One region of the Sinorhizobium numidicum genome, then DNA from elsewhere that is predicted to be linked to it. Evidence: predicted binding sites of a transcription regulator. Region 1 holds the regulator's gene; each other region holds the start of a gene.

Region 1 (8,098 bases):
GGGCAGCGGATAGTTGTGCCGCTCCAAGATAGCGTCCAGCATCGGTCCGAGCTGGACAGCCCGGCCGCGTACGTCCAGTTCTTCGACCTGGAAGGGCACGACATGGTCGTCACCGGCAAAATCGAACTCACCAAGTCCCGGTGCTGTTTCTGTCATCGCTTGCTCCTTGTGTCCGGGCGAGGGCCGCGCCGAAAACACTGACGTGCCCCGGCGCAACCTGCCCGTTATCTTATTTGATCCCGCTGTGAACGGATTTGTCCAGAAGGTCTGTGCATCTCGCCGAGGCGCTCGCAAACGCGCTGTCGCCAAATCGCACAGTGGTAAGCGGTCCTAAGCGGCAATCGCCGCAACCGCCCATGCCGCCTAGATCGTGTCGCGGCACTGCGAATTCAATAGCCTTTCCGTGCCGCCCCGATCGCGGCGGCGTTCTCCGGACGATCCAATGCCGCCTCAGACGATGCCCATGCACCAGGCGATGATCGATTTCTGTGCGTGCAGCCGGTTCTCCGCCTCGTCGAAAACCACGGACTGCGGGCCATCGATGACTTCGTCGGTGACCTCCTCTCCACGATGTGCCGGCAGGCAATGCATGAACAGGGCGTTCGGCGCGGCGTGTTTCATCAGCGCTTCGTTGACCTGATACGGCTGGAAGACGTTGTGCCCGCGGGCGCGGTGTTCCTGGTTCATCGACACCCAGGTGTCGGTGACGACGCAATCGGCGCCCGCGACGGCCTGCTCCGCCTCATGGCAAAGCAGGATCTCGCCGCCGTTGTTGCGCGCCCAGTTGAGGAACTTGTCCCCGGGCTCGGAGCCGAGCGGCACGGCCATGTTCATCCGGTAGCCGAAGCGGGCCGATCCCTCGATCAGCGAGTGGAGCACGTTGTTGCCGTCGCCCGTCCAGGCGATCGTCCTGCCCTTTACCGGCCCGCGGTGCTCTTCAAAGGTCATGATGTCGGTCATGATCTGGCAGGGATGCGTGTCGTCGGTCAGCCCGTTGATGACCGGCACGGTCGCGTGCTCGGCCAGTTCCAGCAGCCGACGATGATCGGTCGTGCGGATCATGATTGCATCGACATAGCGCGACAGGACCTTGGCCGTATCTCCGATCGTCTCGGCCCGGCCGAGCTGCATTTCGGTCCCGGAGAGAAACAGCGTCTCGCCGCCGAGCTGACGCATGCCGACATCGAAGGAGACGCGCGTACGCGTGGACGGCTTCTCGAAAATCATCGCGAGCATCTTGCCGGCGAGCGGCTTTTCGGCCGTTCCGGCCTTGGTCGCCGTCTTTCGGACGCGGGCATCGTCGATGATCGTCCGGAGGTCGGCGGCCGTCATGGCCGAGAGATCGAGAAAGTGTCTGGTGCCAGTCATAATACTGTATTTCCTGTGGTAAAAACCGGGAATCGATCACGCTTACGGGTCTGATTCAACCCGAACGCAGCATAACCTAGGCTGCGGCATTGCCGCTTTTGCTTCTCACCGCTTCGGCGGCGCGCTCGATCCGTGCCAGCCCTTCTCGGGCCTCCGCCGCGGTCGTAATCAGCGGCGGCAGCAGGCGCAACACGTTTTCGCCCGCCGGAACGGCAAGCAGCTTCTCGGCCCGGATCGCCTGCAGCAGGTCGGCGGACGGTATCTTCGCCTTGATGCCAAGCATCAGCCCGTCTCCGCGAATGTCCTCGATCACGTCCGGGAAGCGATCTTTTAGCGAAGCGAGGCCCTGGCGGAAGACGAGTGCGACGTCGCGAACATGGTCGAGAAAACCCTCCGCCAGGATGACGTCGAGAACCGCGTTACCGACTGCCATTGCCAGCGGATTGCCGCCATAGGTGGAACCGTGCGTACCGGCCACCATCGCGACAGCCGCCTCGTCGGTCGCAAGGCAGACTCCAAGCGGGAAACCGCCGCCGATTCCTTTCGCGACCGCCATGATGTCCGGCCGGATACCGGCCCATTCATGAGCAAAGAGCTTGCCGGTACGCCCGACGCCGCACTGGACCTCGTCGAGGATCAACAGAAGGCCGAATTCGTCGCAGAGCGCGCGCAGCTCCTGCAGAAACTCCTTCGACGCCAGGCGAATACCACCCTCGCCCTGGATCGGCTCGATCAGGATCGCTGCCGTCTCGTCGGTGATCGCATCCTTGACCGCGGCGAGATCGCCGAACGGCACCTGATAGAAGCCCGGCGCCTTCGGTCCGAAACCTTCGATGTACTTCTGCTGACCGCCGGCGGCGATCGTCGCAATCGTGCGGCCGTGGAAGGCGCCCTCGAACGTGATGATGTGGAACTTTTCCGGGTGCCCCTTGGCGAAATGATAGCGGCGCGCCGTCTTGATCGCACATTCAAGCGCCTCCGCGCCCGAATTGGTGAAGAACACCCGGTCCGCGAAAGTCACCGCCGTCAGCCGACGCGCCAGGCTCTCTTGCCCCGGAATCTCATAGAGATTGGAAAGATGCCAGACCTTCTCGGCCTGTGCCTTCAACGCCTCGACAAGATGCGGATGGGCATGGCCGAGCGAATTGACGGCGACGCCGGCGGCAAAGTCGAGATAGCGCGTGCCGTCTTCTGCGATCAGCCAAACGCCTTCGCCTCGCTCGAAACGCAACGGCGCGCGCAAATAGGTGTCGTAGAGCGGCGTTGTTGCGGCCATGGCGAACTTCTCCTTCCGATCTGTCGGCATTTGCTATCGGACATATCCGGTCCGATAAAATCAAAAATGCCGCCTTGCGGCGGCGCAGGCACTATTCCCATTTCACGCCGCAATGTCAACAAAACCAAGGCTTGCAGCCGCTTCGCCGGCGCCGATTCCGCAGCGCGAAAAAATCGCTCGGCAGGGCTTGCAAAAATGCAACGGTCCGACAGCAAGTTGGGGAAAAGTGCGAAAACGATTCGGCGCGATTCCCGCGACTCTTGCCACGGAGTCACCCTGCCAGTAGGTTAATATTCAATTACTAGACGCATGCGGCGGACCTAGTCACCAAAAGTGTTATCGCGTTGTAACTCCGGGATTTTTCCGGAGGCCGGTGATGGATTCTGCCATCCCAACGCCGAGAACGGAGAGTGCAGATGAACTGGACTGACGAGCGGGTGGAGAAACTGAAGAAGCTATGGTCCGAGGGCCTAAGCGCCAGTCAGATTGCGGCGCAGCTGGGTGGTGTCAGCCGCAACGCGGTCATCGGCAAGGTGCACCGGCTGAGCCTGCCGGGCCGCGCCAAGGCCGGCGGCACGACTGCCGCGGCTCGTCCGAAGCGGACCACATCGGCACCCCGCGCGCCGAACTATGCCGCGCGCGTCACCACCCGGACCGTCACCCGCACTGCCGGCGCAACCGTGCTCAAGGAGGAAGTTGCGGTCGATCTGGTGGCCGACCAGAATCTCGCCCTCGCTCCGAACGTTGTTGTGCCGATGTCGCGCCGCCTCGAGCTGACGCAACTCACGGAGCGCACCTGCAAGTGGCCGATCGGCGACCCGTTGAAGGAAGAGTTTCACTTCTGCGGCAACGACTCACCGGAAGCCTCGCCCTATTGCAGCTATCATGCGCGGCTCGCCTATCAGCCTTCCGCCGAGCGCCGGCGTATCCGCTAGGATTTCGCAAAGTCAAACGAAGAGGGGCCATGCGGCCCCTTTTTCTTACCTACGGCGCCGTTCAGACGCACAAAGGTCGCTGCGGCACTCTGAACTGCTGCATGGTTTTATCCTTAGATCGGCTCCGATTTAAGGACCACGCAGTAGAGCTGATGAGGGAAGAACTCAGCCTTCCAGCGAATAGCCTGCGCCGCGCACCGTTCTGATCACATCGGGCATATTGGAGAAGTTCAGCGCCTTGCGCAGGCGGCCGACATGCACGTCGACGGTGCGTTCATCGACATAGATGTCATGTCCCCACACGCCATCCAGCAATTGCGAACGGGAGAAGACACGCCCCGGCGAGGACATCAGGAACTCCAGCAGACGGAACTCCGTCGGCCCGAGGCGGACTTCGCGGCTGCGGCGATGAACGCGGTGCGTTTCGCGGTCGAGTTCGATATCTCCACAGCGCAAAAGCGTCGAAAGCACCTCGGGCTTGGCCCGCCGCAGCATCGCCTTGACCCTGGCCATCAGTTCCGGCGTCGAAAACGGCTTGACGACATAGTCGTCGGCCCCGGTCGCCAAACCCCGCACCCGCTCGCTTTCCTCGCCGCGCGCCGTCAGCATGATGATCGGCAGACGTTCCGTCTCGGGTCGTTGGCGCAGCCTGCGGCAAAGCTCGATGCCCGAGACGCCGGGCAGCATCCAATCGAGGATCAAAAGGTCGGGCAAGCGTTCCTGCAGGCGGATTTCCGCCTCGTCGCCACGAAGGATCGTATCGACTTCGAAACCTTCGGCCTCGAGATTGTAACGCAGCAGCACGCTCAGCGCTTCCTCGTCCTCGACAACTGCTATCTTCGGCAACATTCAGCTACGACTCCTTACCTGGACCACGATGAGTTGGGTCGAAACAACAAAAATCACGATCGGTCCTCATAAGTTGGAGCGGGATGCGGGCGGAAAACCGCGCATGCTTGTCCTCATCCCGCTGGAACGCGAGTGCCACGGCAGTGCGGTGCGGAAGCGCGACCGGAGCAAGATTGACGCATGCCCCGTGGCACGCTCAGCCGCGCTCAGTCGGTGACCGAACCCAGCGTCGAGGTCGTGTCATCCTTCGGCCGTTCACCCACCGGCTGGGCACCCGTCGCCATGTAGTAGATCGTTTCGGCGATATTCGTTGCATGATCGCCGATGCGTTCAATGTTCTTGGCGCAGAAAAGAAGATGCGTGCAAGGCGTGATATTACGCGGATCTTCCATCATGTACGTGAGCAACTCACGAAACAGCGAGGTGTAGATCGCGTCGATCTCCTCGTCCCGCTCACGGATGCTGTTTGCCTTTTCCGGCGAACGCGAGGCGTAAACGTCGAGAACTTCCTTGAGCTGGACCAAAGCAAGCTCGGCCAGGTGTTCGAGACCGCGGGCGAGCTTGCGCGGGATTCCGGAGCCGGCGACCGCGATGACGCGCTTCGCAGTGTTCTTGCCGAGGTCGCCGACCCGTTCCAAATCCGCCGCGATGCGAATGGAGCCCATGATCTCGCGGAGATCGGAGGCGACCGGCTGGCGCTTGGCGATGGTGATGATCGCCTTTTCGCCGATCTGACGCTCCGCGTCGTCGAGCATCGCGTCATCGGAAATCACCTTCTGGGCCAGTGCGAGGTCGGAGTTCACCAGCGCTCGGACGGAATCCGCCACCATCTGCTCGGCGAGGCCTCCCATTTCCGAAATACGGCGCGTCAGGTATTTCAGTTCTTCGTCAAAGGCGGACATAATGTGCGTGGACATGGTCGGCGATCCTTGCAGGCGCGTTCAGGTTTTGCGTTCGGACGTGGCTCCGGCATCAGCCGAAGCGGCCCATGATGTAGTCCTGGGTGCGCTGGTCATCCGGATTGGTGAACATCTTGTCGGTATCGTTCTCCTCGACGAGGTTGCCGAGGTGGAACATGGCGGTGCGCTGCGAAACGCGTGCGGCCTGCTGCATCGAATGCGTCACGATGACGATCGTGAAATTGGCGCGCAGCTCGTGGATAAGTTCCTCGACCTTGGCCGTTGCGATCGGGTCGAGCGCCGAGCACGGCTCGTCCATCAGGATCACTTCCGGGCTGACGGCAACCGCGCGCGCGATGCAGAGGCGCTGCTGCTGGCCCCCGGATAGGCCGGTACCGGGCTCATGCAGACGATCCTTCACTTCGTTGAAGAGACCCGCCTTCTGCAGGCTCGTTTCCACGACCTCGTCGAATTCCGCTTTTGTGCGGGCAAGACCATGAATGCGGGGGCCGTAGGCGACATTCTCGTAGATCGACTTCGGGAACGGGTTCGGTTTCTGGAATACCATGCCGACGCGGGCGCGGAGTTCAACGACATCGATGCTCGGATCGTAAACGTCGTCTTCGTCGAGCGTGATCCTGCCGCTAACCCGGCAATTCTCGATCGTGTCGTTCATCCGGTTCAGGGTGCGCAAGAAGGTCGACTTGCCGCAGCCGGACGGGCCGATCAGGGCCGTGACCGTGTTTTCGCGGATGTTTAGATTGACGTCGAAGAGCGCGCGCTTCTCGCCGTAATAGACCGACACATCCTTGCCGATCATCTTGTAAGGCACTGTGTTCATTTTCAGGTCCAGAGCTTTTTCCACTTTAGCTTCCGACAGCATGTTCATAGTCCTTACCCCACTACCAGCGGCGCTCAAAGCGACGCCTCAACAGAATTGCGCCGAGATTCATGAACACCAGGAAGATCAGGAGAATAATGATCGCCCCCGACGTCCGTTCCACGAAGGCACGCTCCGCCTCGTTCGCCCACATGTAGATCTGCACGGGCAGCGCCGTGGAGGGCTCGAGCGGCGAGCCCGGATAGTCCACCACGAAGGCGACCATGCCGATCAGCAGCAACGGCGCCGTTTCGCCGAGCGCGTGCGCCAGGCCGATGATCGTGCCGGTCAGGATGCCGGGCATGGCGAGCGGCAGTACATGATGGAAGATCGTCTGCATCCTCGATGCGCCGAGGCCGAGCGCGGCGGCACGGATCGACGGCGGCACGGCCTTGAGCGCCGCGCGCGTCGCGATGATGATCGTCGGCAGCGTCATCAGCGTCAGCACCAAACCGCCGACGAGCGCAGCCGAACGCGGCATCCCGGCGAAGTTCACGAAGACGGCGAGACCTAGAAGGCCGTAGACGATCGACGGCACGGCCGCGAGATTGTTGATGTTGACTTCGATCAGATCGGTGAGACGGTTCTTCGGCGCGAACTCCTCGAGGTAAATAGAGGCGGCCACGCCGATCGGCAGCGACAGAACGAGAACGATCAGCATCATGTAGAGCGAGCCAATGAGCGCCACGCCGACGCCGGCCGCCTCCGGACGGCTCGATGCCCCGAAGGTGAAGATGCCAGTGTTGAAGCTTTTCTTCAGCACGCCCGCCTCGGCGAGCTGGTTCATCCAGGCAACCTGCTGGTCCTTGACCTTGCGATTGGATTCGTTCACCGACAGGTCGATCTGGCCTTTGAAGGCGGAGTCGATGTTCGCTTCGGCAAGCAGCGTTACCGGCACCGTCTTGCCGATAACCGACGGATCGGCAACGACGAGATCGCGCAACTGTGTCCGGGCACTCGCCGAGACCATGTCGGTCGCCTGCTTGACCAGCGGCCGCTTCTTCGGATCGATGCCGAGCTGCTTGACGAGGGCGTCGCGAACGAGCAGCGGATAATTCGCCGTCAACAATTGCTTCGGATCGGTCGCTCGCTCGTTCTTCGGATCGATCACTTTTTCGGAAAATTCGATCGGCAGCGTGATCGTCGTCTGCAGAAAGGCGGTGTAACCCTTCGAAACAACGGTCGAGAGAAGCAGCGCCAGAAAGAAAAGCCCGAGCACGATGGCGCTGAGGCCATAGACGCGGAACCGGCGCTCTGCGGCATAACGGCGCTTGATGCCGATGTCGCGGCGGGTCTCGGCCGGCCGGGTGGAGACCCTCACCGGAGGCGAAACAAGGTCGGTCATTCGTACTGCTCCCGGTATTTGCGGACGATATAGAGCGCGTAGATGTTGAGGCAAAGCGTGATGACAAAGAGCGTGATGCCGAGCGCAAAGGCGACCAGCGTCTGCGGCGAGGTGAACTCGAGGTCGCCCGTTAGCTGATGGACGATCTTGACGGTCACCGTGGTCATCGGCTCGAAGGGATTCAGTTGCATGCGCGCAGCGACACCTGCCGCCAGCACAACGATCATCGTCTCGCCGACGGCGCGGGAGGCGGTCAGCAGCAGCGCGCCGACGATGCCGGGCAGCGCGGCGGGGAGAATGACCTTCTTAACTGTCTCCGAGCGCGTGGCGCCAAGGCCAAGCGAACCGTCCCGCAGCGCCCGGGGAACCTGGGTGATGATGTCATCGGAGAGCGACGAGACGAAGGGGATGAGCATGATGCCCATTACGATGCCGGCGGTAAGCACGCTCTGCCCCTGGATGAAGTTCTGGTAGTTGCCGGTGAGGAGGCCGTTCAATTGCGCCGAGATGTCGCGCAGGAACGGGCCGACCGTCACGAGCGCAAAG
Region 2 (8,098 bases), 1.1 Mb from region 1:
GACTTGCACAGACCTGAGAAGCAGCGCACCATCATAAATAGTAAAACTTCCGTCTTCTGCCCCGATCAAGGACACTTCGTTATTCCCCGTCGGCGATCGGCATTAATCGGCATCAACGACTGCGGCGGCAAGGCTGAATGGAGTTTCGCGATGGAGACGTGTGACAGATCAGTTTTGGCCGCAGACCGCGCGACGGAAGCAGGGTCGGCCAACTCGATAGCGGCTCAATCGGCGCTGCCATTGGAAGACGAGGGCTCGGACGGCGAAGCATTCCGGGCGATCGATCGGATGCGTGAGGCTCTGAGTGCAATGGCGACGGGAGGTCTTTCACCTGCCGCATTGGTGCTCGCCTTTTTCGACTGGTCGATCCACCTCGCATCGGCTCCGGGCAAGCGCATGGAACTTGCCGATAAGGCAGGGCAGAATTGGGGCCTTCTGCTGACTTACATGGCTGCAGCCGCCACGCGTCCGGACGCGCCGCCCTGCATCGAGGCGCTGCCGGGAGACAACCGGTTCCGCGCGGAGTGCTGGCAAAGGCAACCCTACACAGTCTGGGCGCAGGCTTTCTTGCTGTGCCAGCAATGGTGGCACAATGTTACGCGCAACGTCCCCGGCATGACACCGCACCACGAGGACGTCGTCTCCTTCACCGCGCGCCAGTGGCTGGACGTGTTCTCGCCGTCCAACATTCCCTTCGCCAACCCGGAAGTGATCCACAAGGCAATGGAGACGGGCGGGGCGAACTTCTCGCAGGGATTCCGCAACTGGCTCGAAGACGTCGGCCGGCTGGCCATGAGGCAACCCCCGGTCGGTACGGAAGCGTTCCGCGTAGGTCGCGACATCGCGGCCACGCCTGGAAAGGTCGTCTACCGAAACCACCTGATCGAGCTGATCCAGTATGCGCCCGCGACGGAGGAGGTCCTGGCCGAGCCGATCCTGATCGTGCCGGCCTGGATCATGAAATACTACATCCTCGACCTTTCACCGCATAATTCCCTGATCCGCTATCTCGTCGCGCGGGGCCACACCGTTTTCTGCATTTCCTGGCGCAATCCGACCGCGAAGGACCGAGACCTCACTCTCGACGATTACCGGCGGTTGGGAATCGTGGCCGCGCTTGATGCCGTCAGCGCCATCGTTCCTGAACGCAAGATCCACGCAACGGGCTACTGTCTAGGAGGGACGCTTCTAGCGATCGCGGCGGCCGCGATGGCGCGCACCGAAGACCAGCGATTGGCTTCGGTTACGCTGTTTGCCGCCCAGACGGACTTCTCCGAACCTGGCGAACTGGCGCTGTTCATCGATCATAGCCAGCTGCATTTTCTGGACAGCATGATGTGGCATAGTGGCTGTCTTTCCGCCGATCAGATGGCGGGGGCATTTCAACTGCTGCGCACCAACGATCTCGTGTGGTCGCGACTCGTCCACGACTACCTGATCGGTGAACGCAAGCCGATGACCGATCTCATGGCGTGGAACGCGGACCCGACCCATATGCCCTACAGGATGCATGCGGAATATCTGCAGCGCCTCTATCTCGACAACGAACTTGCCGCCGGCCGTTTCATCGTTGACGGACGCCCGGCTCACCTCCAGAACATCCGCGTTCCCATGTTCGTCGTCGGGACGGAGCGAGACCATGTCGCACCGTGGCATTCCGTCTACAAGATACATTATCTCACCGACACCGACGTCACTTTTGTGCTGACAAGCGGGGGCCACAATGCCGGCATCGTCTCCGAGCCAGACCATCCCGGGAGAGCTTTTCGCATCGCATTGACACGTGAGATCGAGTCGAGCGCCAGTGCGGAGGAATGGATCGCGGCAGCCACATCGAAGGACGGCTCATGGTGGCCGGACTGGGTCGAGTGGCTCGCCGGCCATTCAGCGCCGGAACGGCTGGCACCTCCGGTCATCGGCGCCCCCAAAAAAGGCTATCCCCCGATCGATGATGCGCCCGGCACTTATGTGCATCAGCGGTAAAGCCATTTTCAGGGGGGGGGTGGGCCGGCACCGCCTAAAGGCAATCGAAGCTTAGTCGCGTCGGCCGCAGTTGCGACCGTGTCATTTTTTGCGGTCCAGTGGATACATTATGCGACTTCGAAGCACATAACGAGAACATGTGATCGGGACGGGATTGCACTTTGCGCTTTGCGCCAAAGGCGATCTCGGGAGAATGTCGAATCGGACCGAAATCATCCGCATTTAATCAAACGACTTCTGTCCACCGGCGCCGGGTTGTTACGAGGTGCTCGCGAGCGGCCGGGGCGCACTTGTTTCAAGCCGGGACTCATCCGAGCCGATCAACATCCTGTTGCCTCGCCAATCGGCGCTGCCCGCAAGCCAACTGCGAACCCATATTATCGGGAGCAATGCATCGCGCGTGAACATGGCGATGAGCGACCGTGGGGAAGCGTGCCAGTTCTTCCGATACGCGAGGGCGATTTCCGGTAAGTAGGTAGCGCTTACGACAAAACCGGCGATGGCCAACACGCTGTGACCTGCAACGATAGCGGCGATCACCGACAGCAGAAGTGGCGGCATCACGCCAAGCAGGACTTCTGGCGAGAAGAAGTGAGGAAAGGTCACGCGTCGCAACCTCGCCCAACGGCACTGCCGAGCCCAGACCTCTCGAAATGTCCTGGTACCGAGCGGCTGTTCGAACGGCGATGAAACCAGGTGCACTTTCAAGCCGAGATTTCTCACGAGTTTCGTTGCGGCCGCATCCTCGGCGATCTGCGACGCCAGCGCCTGAATGCCGCCATGGGCATTCAGCATGCTTTTACGCCAGAGCATGCTTTTGCCCTGCGCGAACCCGAATCCAAGGGCTTCGCCGGCGTATTGCCAGCGCGCTTGGTGGGCGTTGAGGAACGAACATTCAACCTCCGCCCAAAATCCATACGGGCGGGAACCGAGCGGGGTCGAGCATACCAGCCCAGTATCCGACCGCCACGCTGCCATCAGACGAATGAGATAATCGGTCGGCATAAGGACGTTCGAGTCGGCGAGAACCACCCATTCATGCGAAGCCGCATTCCAACCTTTCACGCAGTTGTTCAGCTTGGGATTGGCGCTGATCAGGTCGTCACCGACAAGAATTTTTGTGGGAATGGCTGGGTAGCGCTCGCGCCCTTCCCTGATCAAGGGGATCACCGCATCCTTTGCGTCAGCTACGCAGAAGATGACTTCGTAGTCCGGCCAATCCAAGCGAAACGCGCTCTCGAGCGTTTCTCGGGAAAATTTCTCGAGGCCGCAGAGCGGGATCACGACAGAGACAGGAGGTCGATGCATCGTCCTAGGCTGAGGGCCCAGATGAGGCCAGATACGCCAGCCCGCAATCATCAGGCTCAACACATTGATGGCCAGGAATGCACCGGCGGCGGCGAACAAATACAGCATCATTTACCCAGCGACGAGCCGCGCCGCCATTCTAACGAACTTAGGCACCCGGATAACCATCACCGAAAGATGACATGCCTATGACACCTGACGCCTAAGACAAAAGCCAGGAGCAGATCCCCAGAAGGCGGATGAAGAGCAGTCGTCCCGAACTCGACCTCTTAGGCCCTGTTGTGTCGAGGTGACTGCTTTGAGCCCAACAGCCGACCTTCAAACCCCTTCGCCTTGAGGAGCTTCGAACTCAAGACCAGCAGCTTGTCTTGGCACGCGAAAAATATGGCGGCACCGCCACAAAGATATCGGCTGAAGTTGTACGCCGCAGGAAGGCGACTAGACGTCGACTGTCCTTGCCGCGACCGAGATGCTGGATAGCGTCGACGCTCGCCCCTGCGCTTCGCATTCTCCGGAAGGGTTTGTCGGAACCAACCCGGGAAGCTCGGGTTTGGCTTGTAATGGCCTGTCCTGCGGAAACCCCTGCGGTTGGAGTTTAAAATCGAAGGACGAGGAGGATGAGGCGTACACTAGCTGGAAAATCTGTTGCGGCGTTGGTGCTGGCCCTTACGGCCTTGAATGCGTCGCCAGGTCTGTCTCAGCAGGCCGAAGGTGTTGAGAATGGTCGCTGCCGCGTCGACCCGGGCGTAGATGGCGATCAGAAATCCTACGCGGACAAGCTCGATGAATGCAACGGAGTCCTAGAGCCGCCTGCGATCGGCGATAGTGAAATTGTCGAGCCGGCGCCGAACGAGGGAAAAACACCGGTGATCCGCCCGGAGGAGTTGCCTCCGCAACAGAGCTCAAAGCCCTGACGAGATCGACATTTGCCACGAACTTGAAACGACGGAGTTGGCCATGTTGCGAGCAGTCATTTTCTTCGCATTGGCGATGGTGCTCATCGCTCTGCGACACGAGGCGGTCGGGGCGCAAGACACGCCGCGGACGCTCGACACCGAAAGCGGTCCCGTTAATGTGGAAGTCTTCGCGAATGGTCTTGAGCATCCCTGGGGCGCTGCGCTTCTGCCGGACGGCGACATGCTTGTGACCGAACGTCCCGGTCGGCTGCGCCTTGTTTCGGCCGACGGAACCATCGGCGAACCGATCGAAGGGGTCCCGGATGTGTTCGCACAAGGTCAGGGCGGACTTCTCGATATTGTCCTTGATCCGGAATTCGCGAGCAACCGGACCATCTATCTTTCCTTTGCCGAGGAGCGCGAAGGCGGCGCGGCCACCTCGGTCGGGCGCGGCCAGTTGAACGAGGACGCTACCGCCATATCAGATTTCGAGGTGATCTTCCGGCAGGAACCGGCGGTTTCGGGCGAAAACCATTTCGGCTCCCGGCTGGCTTTCGCGCCGGACGGTACGCTGTTCGTGACTCTCGGAGAGCGCTTCCAAATGCGGCAGGCCCAGGATCCGGCCAACCATCTCGGGACGATCGTCCACCTCAACCCTGATGGATCGATTCCGAGGGACAATCCCTTCATCGACCAGGAAGGCGCCGACGAGGTCTGGTCCTATGGCCACCGCAACGTTCAAGGGGCGGCCATCCATCCCGAGACGGGCGTACTTTGGGTGGCAGAGATGGGCCCGAGGGGCGGAGACGAATTGAACATCCCGAAGGCCGGCGAGAATTATGGCTGGCCTGTGGTCAGTTGGGGCCGCCACTATTCGGGCGAGGAAATCCCCGATCCGCCAACCCGGTCTGAATTTGCCGGCTCCATCCACAGCTGGACACCCGTGATTTCACCCTCCGGCATGACCTTCTATACCGGCGACATGTTCTCTGAATGGCAGGGCGATCTCCTGATCGGTGGCCTGTCGGCCGAAGGAATCGTCCGAGTGGAGACGGACACACAGGAGGTGACCAACGAGGAGGTTCTTTCCCTGGGAGCCCGGATTCGCGATGTCCTCCAAGCCTCCGATGGCTCGGTACTCGCGCTCACCGACGAGGCATCCGGCATGATATTGCGTTTGAAGCCGGCGAAAAGCTAACGCCGGTGCGGACGGATCGCCGGCGTTCCTGCCACGGGCCACGGTGCCGACGGATACCGCTGGTGCCGCTACTGCGCCTTTGCGACGAGATCTCGCGGAACACAGCGGCGTCGCGTAGAGCGACAGCTCGGCCGGCATCGCCGTCCTCCTCGCTGAGCGCGAGGACAAGGCGCACTGGATTGCCTTCGGGCGTGCCTGCCAGCGCTTCGCGCTGTCCGCGACGGGGCTCGGCCTCAAGCACGCCTTCGTCAACCAGCCGGTCGATGTGGCGCGGCTGAGGCCTGAACTCGCAGCGTTGCTGGGCGAGCCCCCCACCCTCGTGCGCGAACCGATTCTCGGCGATGCCTTCGTACATGCCGAGCAAAGCAGTCGCCACCTCGTAGGGGATGGCGTCACCGGCCAGGATGGCTGCGCGCTGCTGCGGCGGAACGAATGCCGGGAACACCGGACAGCCGAGAGCATCGGCGAAGGCCGATGCTACGTCGCCGGCGCTCCAATCTTCCGGTCCGCTCAGTTCGACGATCCGCTTGCCGGTCCAGTCCTCGCGAAGCAGCGCTGCGGCCGTGCGCCCGACATCGCTCGTGCTCACCGTCGGAATACGCTGATCGGGTTCGAGGAAGGTCGGCAGCACCCCTTCCGAGATGGCGATCCCAGCGACCTCGCCCCAGGTCTCAACAAAGTAACCCGATCGTAGGAAGGCGGTTGCAGGCGCTACATGATCCAACAGCCTCTCAATCTGATGGAGAGTCGTTATGACGCCCGTGCCCGAAGCGTGTTGCGCGCCGATCGATGACAGGACGACCACCTTTGGCACGCGCCCGCGTCTTACCGCCTTGGCGAGTGCGGTGCCGATCTCAACGGTCCGCGCATAGGGATCTCCGCTCACCGGCGGCGGATTGAGGAGAAACGCTCCCAACGCGCCGTCCAGGGCTTCAGCGATGGAGTCGGCGTCATCGATATCCGCTATGGCTACGTCCGCGCCGAGTGACCTCCACTTTTCGCCATGTTCAGGGCGACGCACGACGACGCGCACGGCCTCGCCGCATTCTATGAGGGCGTGGGCCGTTTCACCGCCGGCTCGCCCATTTGCTCCTAGCACCACGTACATGACTTCCTCCGTCTCAAATTCGCCCGCGCGAGAATAGGAGCAGAGCTTCCCATGCGTCCAATGCATGAGGTACATAGTCAGCATGCGCCAAGTGGATTTACGAAAGATCGACATCAACCTCCTCGTGGCGCTGGACGCGCTGATCGAGGAGAAGAACGTCACACGCGCGGCCCATCGGCTCGGCATGAGCCAGCCGGCCGCAAGCCGGGCATTGGGACGATTGCGGACGCTGTTTGCGGATGCGCTCCTTGCCGACGGACCCGGCGGCTACGTGCTTAGCGCCCGTGCCGAAGAAGTGCGTCCAATGCTACGCAGAATGCTGGCCGGCATCGGCGAGATGCTGGAGGCGAGCCCGTTCAATCCTGCGACGGCAACGGGCCAAATTCGGCTCCTGATGCCCGATCTTCAGGCCGCCGTGATTGTGCCGCGTCTGCTCGCGCGCGTTGCAGGCGAAGCGCCGTCCCTCGATTTCGACATCGTCGCGCCGGGCGCGAACGGGATCGAAGCGCTGGAGGACAATGCGGCGGATGCCATGGTGGCACTGGTCGACGAAGCGCCGGCCGGCATCCGCCGCCGCCACCTTTATGATGAGGAGTTGGTAACACTCATGCGCGCTGAACATCCGGCCGCGGCCGGGAAACTCACGCTCGACCGCTTCCTAGCGCTTGAACATATCGTGGTGAGCGTTCCCGGCCTAGGGCCGGCGCCCGTCGATGAAGCCCTTGCCCGTCTGGGGCGGAGGCGACGGGTGAAGCTGCGGGTGCCGAACTTCTTCGCGGCGGTGGAGATTGCCGCCCGTGCCGACCTCGTCATGACCCTTCCGTCGAGTCTGGCGCGGACGGCGGCGGACATGAGGCGGTTCGTTTCCCTGGTTCCGCCCCTCGATCTCGGTCACTTTGCCATGAGTCTGGCTTGGCACGCGCGCCACCACGACTCCCCCCGGCATAAGTGGCTCCGAAACACGATCGTCGCGGCGGCGACCGAAATGACCGCAGGGGAGCTTTGACGGGACTTAAATCACGCAGCCGAAGAGAGCGATGGACACGATTGAGTTTTGGTACGAGTTAACCTCCAGTTGCTCCTACCTGGCCGCAATGCGTGCCGACGAGACAGGCGCCGCCCGAGGACGGAAGCTGGAATCGCGGCCCTTTCTGCTGGGGCCGATGTTCGCGGCTCGGGGCCTGTCCACGTCCCCGTTCAACGTCTATCCTCTCAAGGGTGCATACATGTGGCGCGATATCGAACGGATCGCTGCTACGCGGAATCTTCCGCTTCGCAGGCCGGAAGCTTTTCCATAGCACACAGTCCTAGCGAGCCGCCTCGCCGCGCCAATCGTAATGGTGCTTGAGTCACACTTGTCTTCTACTCCGAGAGGACAGGTCAGGTTCGACCCGAACCTCCGTTAGACCGGATGCACATCGTCGGTCGCTGCCGGCGTAAACCGTCGAGAGCCCGCGGTAGAGCGCAACGAGAGAGGCTCGACTGAGATTTGAAAAACGTCAGAGCTACTCAGCGGCCGTCGCCGCAACCGCGTCGTCTTTACCGGGGCGGATCTTCGGCCAGAGGCTTTCCGTCACCGCCATTAGGGAGGCCGTTCCGGCCGCG
Region 3 (8,098 bases), 1.8 Mb from region 1:
ATAAAAACATGCAGCAATTCAAAGTGCTACAGCGATTTTTGTGCGTCTGAAAAGACGCACGCGCTGTAGAATTGCATGGAGCAGTAATACGGAGAAGCGGACGTCGCCACCCGCTTCTTGTGCGATTCGCTCAATCTGAGCCGAACAGGGCGTGTTTTCCCGTCAGAGCGCGTTCAAGAGTTCGGGCGTTGCCCAGCCGTCGGCGGGCAGGCCGAGCTTCAGCTGCTCCTTCTGCAGGGCGGCGCGGGTGCCGGAGCCGAGAATGCCGTCGATCTTGCCGACGTTGTGGCCGAGCGACTGCAGCCGCGTCTGAAGTGCCTTCATCTCGCCATCGGCGAGCCCCGGCTCCGGGTTGCCCGCCTGGTAGGGCGGAGCGCCGGCGAGGCGGGTGGCGAAATAGGCGGCGGAGGTCGTGTAGATGAACGACTGGTTCCACTCGAGATAGATGTTGAAGTTGGGGTAGGTCAGGAAGGCGGCGCCCTTGCGTCCCTGCGGCAGCACGAGCGACGCCTCGAGAGCGCTATTGGAGGTGTCGCCGTCGCGCGGCGTGACGCCGAGCGCGAACCAGTCGCCCGCCGTCATGCCGGGCTGGAGGCCGGTCTTTTCCCAGGGCAGTTGCTGGGGGACGCTGACTTCCTGGATCCATGGCTGTCCCGCTTTGAAGCCGAGGCTCTGAATGAATTTCGCCGCCGTCAGAATGGCATCCGGTGAGCTCTTCTTAACATTGACGTGACCGTCGCCATCGCCGTCGACGCCATAGGCGATGATGTCTTCCGGCAGCATCTGCACCTGCCCGATTTCGCCCGCCCAGGCGCCGCTCGTGGTCGCCGGTTCGAGATCGCCGTGCTGCACCATCTCGATCGCGGCAAGAAGCTGCGGCCGGAACATTTCCGGGCGGCGGCAGTCATGCGCCAGCGTCACCAGGGCGTTGCGCGTGTTGAAATCGCCCTGAACGGCACCGAAATCCGTCTCCATCGCCCAGAAGGCAGTGATGACCGGCGCGGGTATGCCGAACTCGCTTTCGGCGCGGGCGAAGACGTCGGCATATTCCTTCATCTTCTGCGCGCCGATGTCGAGCCGCGCCTTGCTGACGGTGCGCTTCGAAAATTCGGTGAAGGTCTGCTTGAAAACGCCCTGGGCGCGGTCGCGGCTCAGTACCTTCTGGTCGATTGCGGCCCCGGCGAGCGCCCGGTCGACGACGTCGGCGGGAACGCCTTTGCCAACAGCCTCGGCCTTGACGTCCTCAAGGAAGGTCGCGAGGTCGCCACCGCAAGCGACGGACGGGGTCTGCGGCTGAGCCTGCGTTTGCGCCAATGCCGACGCGCCGGTAAGCGCCAGCAAACCAAGGGAAAGAAGAGCCTTGCGGGCTGTGCCAGTCATCATAATTCCTTTCCGTGCCGGGCCGCCTTGGAGCGGTCGTCAGGCGTGCAATTCAAAGTGCTACAGCGGCATTTGTGCGTCTGAAGGACGCACGCCGCTGTAAGATCAAACCTGTCGATGCTCTCTCAGAGCATTATGACCGAATGAAGAAAAGCGGTTCGCGGAGAGCGAATCTGCGCGGCAATTTTGTGGTCATTTTGGCCGGGAGACGGCCGCGACCCACTTCTGCCAGTTTTTCGCGGAGCCGGCAAAGGCGTTGATGTCCGTGCTGCCCTGGATACCGGGGATGACGCCAGTGCTAGTATATTGCCAGAAGGCCCAGCGGCGCTCCACATAGATCTCGCCCGGGTGCTTGGCGACCGAGCGCACCCAGAAGTGATAGTCCTTGAAATGGTCGACGAGATTGTCGCGGTGGAAGTCGACCGAAGTATAGATGATCGGCCGCTTGCCGTAATGTGCCTCCATCCGGTCCATGAAGCGCTTCATCTCGGCTCGCACGGTTTCCGGCGCGGGGCGGTAGCGGCAGGTCTTCGATTCGCCATTCCATTCGACATCGAGCACGGGCGGCAGGTAGACAGCGCTTTTCGGCACGTTGGCGATGAACCAGTCGGCCTGGGCATCCGCGCTCGAGCAGAAATAATAGAAGTGATAGGGGGCGTAAGGAATTCCCGCTGCACGCGCCTGCTGCCAATATTCGTGGAAGCGCGTATCGACCCTGTCTTTGCCTTCGGTCGCCTTGATGAAGGCGAAGGAGACGCCGGAACTCTTGACCCTCGCCCAATTGATATCGCCATTCCACTTGGAAACGTCGACGCCGTGTACCTTGTGGTGATGCGGCGTTCGTCCGCCGAAATCCTGCGGGTCGGTATCCTGGAACCGCGGCGATATGGAAGCGGTCTGCACGAGGTCGTAGTCGGTCGACGTGCAGGCGGAAAGGATGGTCACGAATGGCAGCAAAGCCAGGAAAAACCGGCGCATGAGGGTCCCGTTCCGAAACGATCGACGATCCAGCCTCACACGATGGTTTCCCTGATGGTGATTCCCCCTAGGGAGGCGTAACCTCCTTTTCACCATATCATCGTAAAAATTGCGTTAGCTCAAGCGGGAATTGCAGCGCCGGCGGGCGAAAATTCGATCATATATTGCTCTCGAGACCGCTTGGGCGACGATAGACAGCGAGCCAGGCATAGCCTCTGCCGATCGACTTGAGCTCGAGCGCCGCGCCGTTTGCGGCGGCGCGCTCGCGCGTGACGTTAAAAAGCGTTTCGCGGGGCGTTACATGGAAGCGTCGCAGCCAGGCCTGAAGCAGGCGGCGGAAGCCGCCCGGCCAGCCTTCCTGCTGGCCGAAATCGGCGATGTGAAGCGAGCCGCCTGGATTAAGCGCCGCGATCGCCGCATCGATCGCGTTCTGCCAGTCGGGAATCATCGACAGCGCGTAGGAGATCACGATGCGGTCGAAGCCGGGCTGGTCGAAGGCGGAGGCGGTGAAATCGCTCGCGTCGGCAACGCGCAAGGTCGCGTTCGGGTGTCCTTCGCGCCGTAGCTTCGCCCTGGCGGTCGCGAGCATTTCGGCGGAAATGTCGAGGCCGAAGAGCTGCGCATCGGGATAAAGCCGGCCGATCATCGCGAGGTTGCGCCCGGTACCGCACCCAACTTCGAGGACCGATGCACCCGGCGGCGGGGCGAGATCGCGTATCAGCGTGTCGCGGCCGAAGAGATAATACTTCCGCGTGAAGTCGTAGATGTGCCGCTGATAACGGTACATCCGGTCCATGATATGGGCGTGGTTTTCCGCTGCCGGCTGCACGGCGCTCATGCTTTCTTCCGGTAGATATGGAAGCCGCCATAGATCGCCGAACGATCGGCCGCGCCGAGCTTCAGCGACATTTCGGCGTCGTAGTGCCATTGATCCAGAAGGGCGCTGGAGACGCGGCCTGGCAGAATGGTGGCCTCCGCCGCCGTGCGGAAGATCACCATGGCGCCTGCGTCGGCGGTGCGGGTGATCTCCGTCCAGAGGTCGTTCAACTGGCGATCGCTCATCCAGTCCTGCGCATCGAGGAGGACGTAGCGATCCACGGACGAGGCGGCTTTGCGGCCGAGCAATTCCGTGAAGCTTGCGTGGTGGACCGCGACGCGATCGGCATGGTTGCGGATCGCCTCATAATTTTTGGCCTGCAGGTAGGGTGGCAGCTCGCCTTCGTGCGGCAGCGGGTAGCGGCGAGCGAAGGCCTGCCAGGCGAAATAGTTCTCCCGAAGCGGGAAGTGGCAGGTCAGCTTTTCCAGCCGCTGTCGCAGAACGGCAGCGAGGGACTTTTCGCTGCTGAGGCTCGCGAGCTCGTCGAACTGCTGCGGCGGGATGCCGAGGCCGAAGAGCGAACTCTTGCGGCCGGTGATCCAGCGGATGACGCGTCGGTCGAAAAGCGGCGCGAGCTTGTCGTCGAAGAACTGCCTTTGCTCCCGCATCGAACGTGCCTGGACGAAATCTTCCGGGTTGATACCGTGCAAGCGGGCAAGAAGGTGGCTGGCGCCTATGAAGCGGCCCAAGAGACCGGTGCGGTAGATGTTGCGGCCGAAGACGCCGATGCGGCGGCGGCCGTTGAGCTCGCGGCCGTTCCAGTAGGTGCGGGTGGTGGCGTCGAGCTTCGGCGCAAGGAAGAGGTCGAAGGCCTGCACGTTCGACCGGGTGCCGGCGGCGGCAAGAAACCGCATGACGTCGTTGTGGCTCGGCAGGTGGCGAAAGGCGGAGAGTTTCAGCCGATTGAGCGCAATGTGGTGGGGATTGAGATCGACCACGTCGATATGAGCCGGGCCGGCCGATAGATAGGTCAGCATGTTGCAGCCGCCGGAACCGATCGTGACGATGCGATGCGAGGGGCGGATCTGCATCGCCTCCATGTCCACAATCGGATCTTCCCAGATCTGCGGATAGACGAGCCCGGAAAAGAGCAGTCCGAACAACCGCTCGGAAAGGCCGGCAAGGGAGAAAGCCTTGTGCTGCAGGAGTGCGCTTTTCAGCTTCGGATTCTTCCTGCCGAAGCCGGCATCGGGGGCAAATTCGGTCATCTTTGGCTGCCGCTCAGTTGAAACTTAGCCGCTTCTAAAGTGACTCCGCTACACTTTGATGACGGGTTTTTGCACAGCGGGCCGCAATGCTTCGGTGAAGCTGGGCGTTGCGGTCGGCCCGCGTCCCCTGCACCGAATACGACGCTCGATGTCTCGGCATCCCTTTTCCCGACGAAGGCTGCAGTTTTGCGGGGGGCTTTTCCTTTCGGTAAAATCCTGTTTCTCTCCTGATGAAGCGGGAGGAAAAGGAATGAAAGGTTTGCCGAAGAAACTTGGCGGGTCGGTTGTCGCGGCGCTGGCTGCGATCGCGGGTTGGCTGGCATTCTTTCCGCCGGAGCTGCTGATCGTTGGCGACGGCTACGCCGCCAAGATCGTCTGCTCCAATGTCTTCATTGCCGGACGCGATCCGCAGGCTGTGCTGGCGGAGGATGTCCAGGCGCCGGGACATCCGCTCTTGAAATTCGTCAGCGTGTCCGTCGACCGGAACAAGCAAATGGTTACGGCACGCATGTTCGGCTTTGCCGCGCCCGCTCGCGCCTTCTATCGGCCGGGCCTCGGGTGTACCAATACGAGGGGCGGCAGCGCTCAGGCGCTCGCGGATTCGGCAAGGGCGGGTGACGTCGGGGTCGCCGCGGCCTCGGCTCATGACCCGAATGTGAACTGGCCCGACGGAAGTAAGGCCGATATCGACCCCACAATTCAAACTATCGTCGAGGATGCCGGTCTGGCCGGGCCAGGTATCCGCGCGATCGCCGTGATCAAGGATGGCCGTCTGGTGGCGGAGACCTATGGGCCCGGTTTCGACCGCGACACGCCTTTGCTCGGCTGGTCGATGACAAAGTCGGTGACGGGGACGCTTGTCGGTCTGCGGATTGCCGAGGGGCGGATGGATCTTGCCCGCGCGAACCTGTTGCCCGCGTGGAACGGTGACGACCGGGCGAAAATCACCCTTGCCGATCTCTTGGCGATGCAGAGCGGGCTCGCGTTCAACGAAGACTATGGCGATGTCACCGACGTCACACGCATGCTCTATCTCGAAAGCGACATGGCCGGCTTCGCCGCCTCGAAGCTGCTCGAAAAACAGCCCGGCACGAGGTTCAGCTACTCGACGGGCACGACCACGCTTCTCTCGCGCCTCTGGATGGAAACGTTCGAAGATCCGGCGGAGGCGCTCGCCTATCCCCGCAAGGCGCTCTTCTCGCCGCTCGGCATGACGAGCGCCGTGATGGAGACGGATGCGAGCGGCACCTTCGTCGGCTCCTCCTATATGTATGCGACGGCCCAGGATTGGGCGCGCTTTGCCGAGTTTCTGCTTGAGGACGGGAGTTGGAAGGGCAGGGCGCTTCTGCCAAAGGAATATGTTTCCTTCATGCGGACGCCGACGGCTGCTTCGGGCGGCGATTACGGATCCGCTCAGATCTGGCTCCAGGAAAACGGCATCCGCGCCGGCACGGGCAATTTTCCGCCCGACACGTTCTGGATGCTCGGGCATGACGGCCAAGCGATCATGCTTGTCCCGTCACTGAGCCTTGCCGTCGTTCGCCTCGGGCTGACCCCGTCGCGCACCGGTTATGACGTGCAGAAGCTGAACGCCAGAATTATTGAAGCACTCGATTGAGCGCCTTCAAGGTCTTACCAGAGTTGTGAGGGAAACCGCCCACCCACTTACCGCATGTCGAGTTCGTCTAGCATGCCCTTGCGCTTTGCGTGGTAGTAATAACCGCTCGCATAGAGCTTCACCGCACCGTCGTGCTGGTTGTTGGCTACCATCCAGGCGCCGCGCAGGTACTTGGTCGCGTATTTAAGATTGGTCTCGGCATCGAAGAGGCCTTCGGGCGGGCCGTCGTAACCGAGACCCTTGGCGGTGTTGTAGCGAATCTGCATCAGGCCGTAATTGCCCTTGCTATAGGCGCCGGGATTGTAGTTGCTCTCGCGCTTGACGACCCGATGAACGAGTTCAAGGGGAATGCCGTTGAGATCGGCATAATACTCGATCAGCCGATCAAGCTCGGGTTTGGAACTGGTCGGTCTTCTCGAGGGCTTCAGCGAATCGGGAATGACGCTCGCAACGGCGCCGACCGCGGAGCCGATGACGCCGGCCCTGGGGCGTTCTGTCGGAACGATCATGCGCTTGGCGACGAGCGTTTCCAGGCCGACCGGCTCGCCGGTATCGAAATCCGATTCCATCGCCGCGGCAACGCCGAGGAGCGGCGCGATATCCGGTTCGACGCCGGCCGATTGTCCCGCGACCGGAGAAACTGCCGTCGAAGAGAGCGTGTGAGCAGCGGGCGCAGCCATCGCGACCTCGAAGGCCTGACCCGGCTTTGCCGTCGGAATCGCGACCGTCTGCGGCGCGGCATAGGCGAGGGTTGCATCCGTTGCCGGAGTCATCGCCGTCGCCGTGCCGGTGACCGGCACCGCCGCGGCCATTGCCTGCGCTGCGGTCGTGGAGGTGGTTGTCGCGGGAGCGGATGTCGTTTGTGCCGTCAGCGCGGCCGAAGTTGCCGTTGCCGCGCCGTCCGGGGTCGGCAGGGCATAGGCGGTCATTTCCGTTCCAGGCTTCGGGAGAGGGGTGACCGTCTGCACAGCGGTCAGTTCTTCCAGCGAAGTATGCTCGACGGTGGAGCATCCCGAGGCAATTGCCACAGACGCCAGAGCGGCGGCAGTAAGTACCTGTTTTGAAAGGAAGAAACGGAATATCGCCATGCTGTCACTTTCGTGCGTCCGGGCCCCGTTGCCCCCTGCAAATCAGCGGCTGCCACCCGCTGCGCTTGAATCTCCATTAACCTATGCCGCCGGTTGCGGCAAGCGCATGGGCGATTTTCACGAGGTTGCCCGCTTCAGGCCATCCGTCAGCAGGCCTGCGCCGTTCAGCGGCGAGCCGCCGGTGCGGTTGACGATCCGCCGGATATTCGGCTTGCGAATCGTGCTTCCCGCGGCTGAGCGAGGCAGGCATCCTATTTCAAAGCGGTGAAGATCGCGGCTGAGCTGGCGAGCAGGGGGCCGAGAGGCTGTCATGACCGTGAAGTCGCCAAGCGCTACCCCGGCGACCGTCGCGCCTGCGGTTCTTCGGCCACCGCCGAGCGCATAGGAGATGACGAGCAGAATGGTCGGGGCGGGAATGGCGCGCGGCACTGCAGAGGCGGCGGCAAAGGCAAACCAGTGCTCGAAGGACATGAAAGGGCTCCGCCCTTGAATGGCTTCCTGATGAAGAGATCAGGAGGGAGCCATGCAAGCGCGGAGCCGTCAACTGCTATTGCAATCACGAGGAATGGTCGAATCAACCAAATCACAATCGTGATCGATTCCTATCGTTCGATCAGTCCTCCGCCTGCCAGGATTGGCCGACGACGTCCATCACCTCGCCGAACCACTTTGCCGATGTATCGAAGTGCTTGCCGCCCCTGATGCGCGGGAACTCGATCGTGCGGAGCCTGCCGCCCTGGTCCTCGTCGTGGCCGGTGACGCCGGAGATTTTGTTGAGGGCACTTTCGACCGCCAGATCAACCATGCTCTGAATCAAGCGCAGGTCGTCGCCATTGGCAGGTGCGGAGCGGGCATAATAGCCGGACTTCTGCACCATCGAGCGCTCGGCGCCGAGCAGCGCGGCAAACTGCTTGGAAAACCAATTGCCGACATTGATGGTGTCGATCTT

The links. Region 1 encodes PhoB, which activates phosphate uptake and scavenging genes when phosphate is short. Its sites were predicted from a motif close to TGTCATNNANCTGTCAT; they were not measured.
Region 2: PYH37_RS19165 (ceramide glucosyltransferase) is a predicted target of PhoB. The motif match lies at 3,469-3,485, and genes of this name have one in related genera.
Region 3: PYH37_RS23325 (BtaA family protein) is a predicted target of PhoB. The motif match lies at 4,491-4,507, and genes of this name have one in related genera.

Annotation. Positions count from the first base shown of each region.
Region 1 covers NZ_CP120368.1:522,296-530,393, reverse strand. Annotated here, with positions in the region: gene PYH37_RS13630 (Hsp33 family molecular chaperone) at 1-156, opposite strand, end outside; gene argF (ornithine carbamoyltransferase) at 451-1,368, opposite strand; gene PYH37_RS13620 (aspartate aminotransferase family protein) at 1,445-2,644, opposite strand; gene PYH37_RS13615 (GcrA family cell cycle regulator) at 3,061-3,579, shown strand; gene phoB (phosphate regulon transcriptional regulator PhoB) at 3,745-4,428, opposite strand; gene phoU (phosphate signaling complex protein PhoU) at 4,635-5,345, opposite strand; gene pstB (phosphate ABC transporter ATP-binding protein PstB) at 5,401-6,216, opposite strand; gene pstA (phosphate ABC transporter permease PstA) at 6,230-7,552, opposite strand; gene pstC (phosphate ABC transporter permease subunit PstC) at 7,549-8,098, opposite strand, start outside.
Region 2 covers NZ_CP120368.1:1,667,868-1,675,965, reverse strand. Annotated here, with positions in the region: gene PYH37_RS19170 (PHA/PHB synthase family protein) at 151-1,983, shown strand; gene PYH37_RS19165 (ceramide glucosyltransferase) at 2,242-3,399, opposite strand; gene PYH37_RS19160 (hypothetical protein) at 3,948-4,205, shown strand; gene PYH37_RS19155 (PQQ-dependent sugar dehydrogenase) at 4,249-5,385, shown strand; partial or broken gene PYH37_RS32470 (Acg family FMN-binding oxidoreductase) at 5,510-5,689, shown strand; partial or broken gene PYH37_RS19145 (NmrA family NAD(P)-binding protein) at 5,630-6,493, opposite strand; gene PYH37_RS19140 (LysR family transcriptional regulator) at 6,576-7,499, shown strand; gene PYH37_RS32465 (DsbA family protein) at 7,531-7,791, shown strand; partial or broken gene PYH37_RS19135 (hypothetical protein) at 7,999-8,098, opposite strand, start outside.
Region 3 covers NZ_CP120368.1:2,515,422-2,523,519, reverse strand. Annotated here, with positions in the region: gene PYH37_RS23340 (lytic murein transglycosylase) at 163-1,380, opposite strand; gene PYH37_RS23335 (glycoside hydrolase family 25 protein) at 1,573-2,358, opposite strand; gene PYH37_RS23330 (class I SAM-dependent methyltransferase) at 2,516-3,196, opposite strand; gene PYH37_RS23325 (BtaA family protein) at 3,193-4,443, opposite strand; gene PYH37_RS23320 (serine hydrolase domain-containing protein) at 4,694-6,061, shown strand; gene PYH37_RS23315 (lytic transglycosylase domain-containing protein) at 6,109-7,149, opposite strand; partial or broken gene PYH37_RS32500 (LysE family translocator) at 7,404-7,620, opposite strand; gene PYH37_RS23305 (pyrophosphate--fructose-6-phosphate 1-phosphotransferase) at 7,763-8,098, opposite strand, start outside.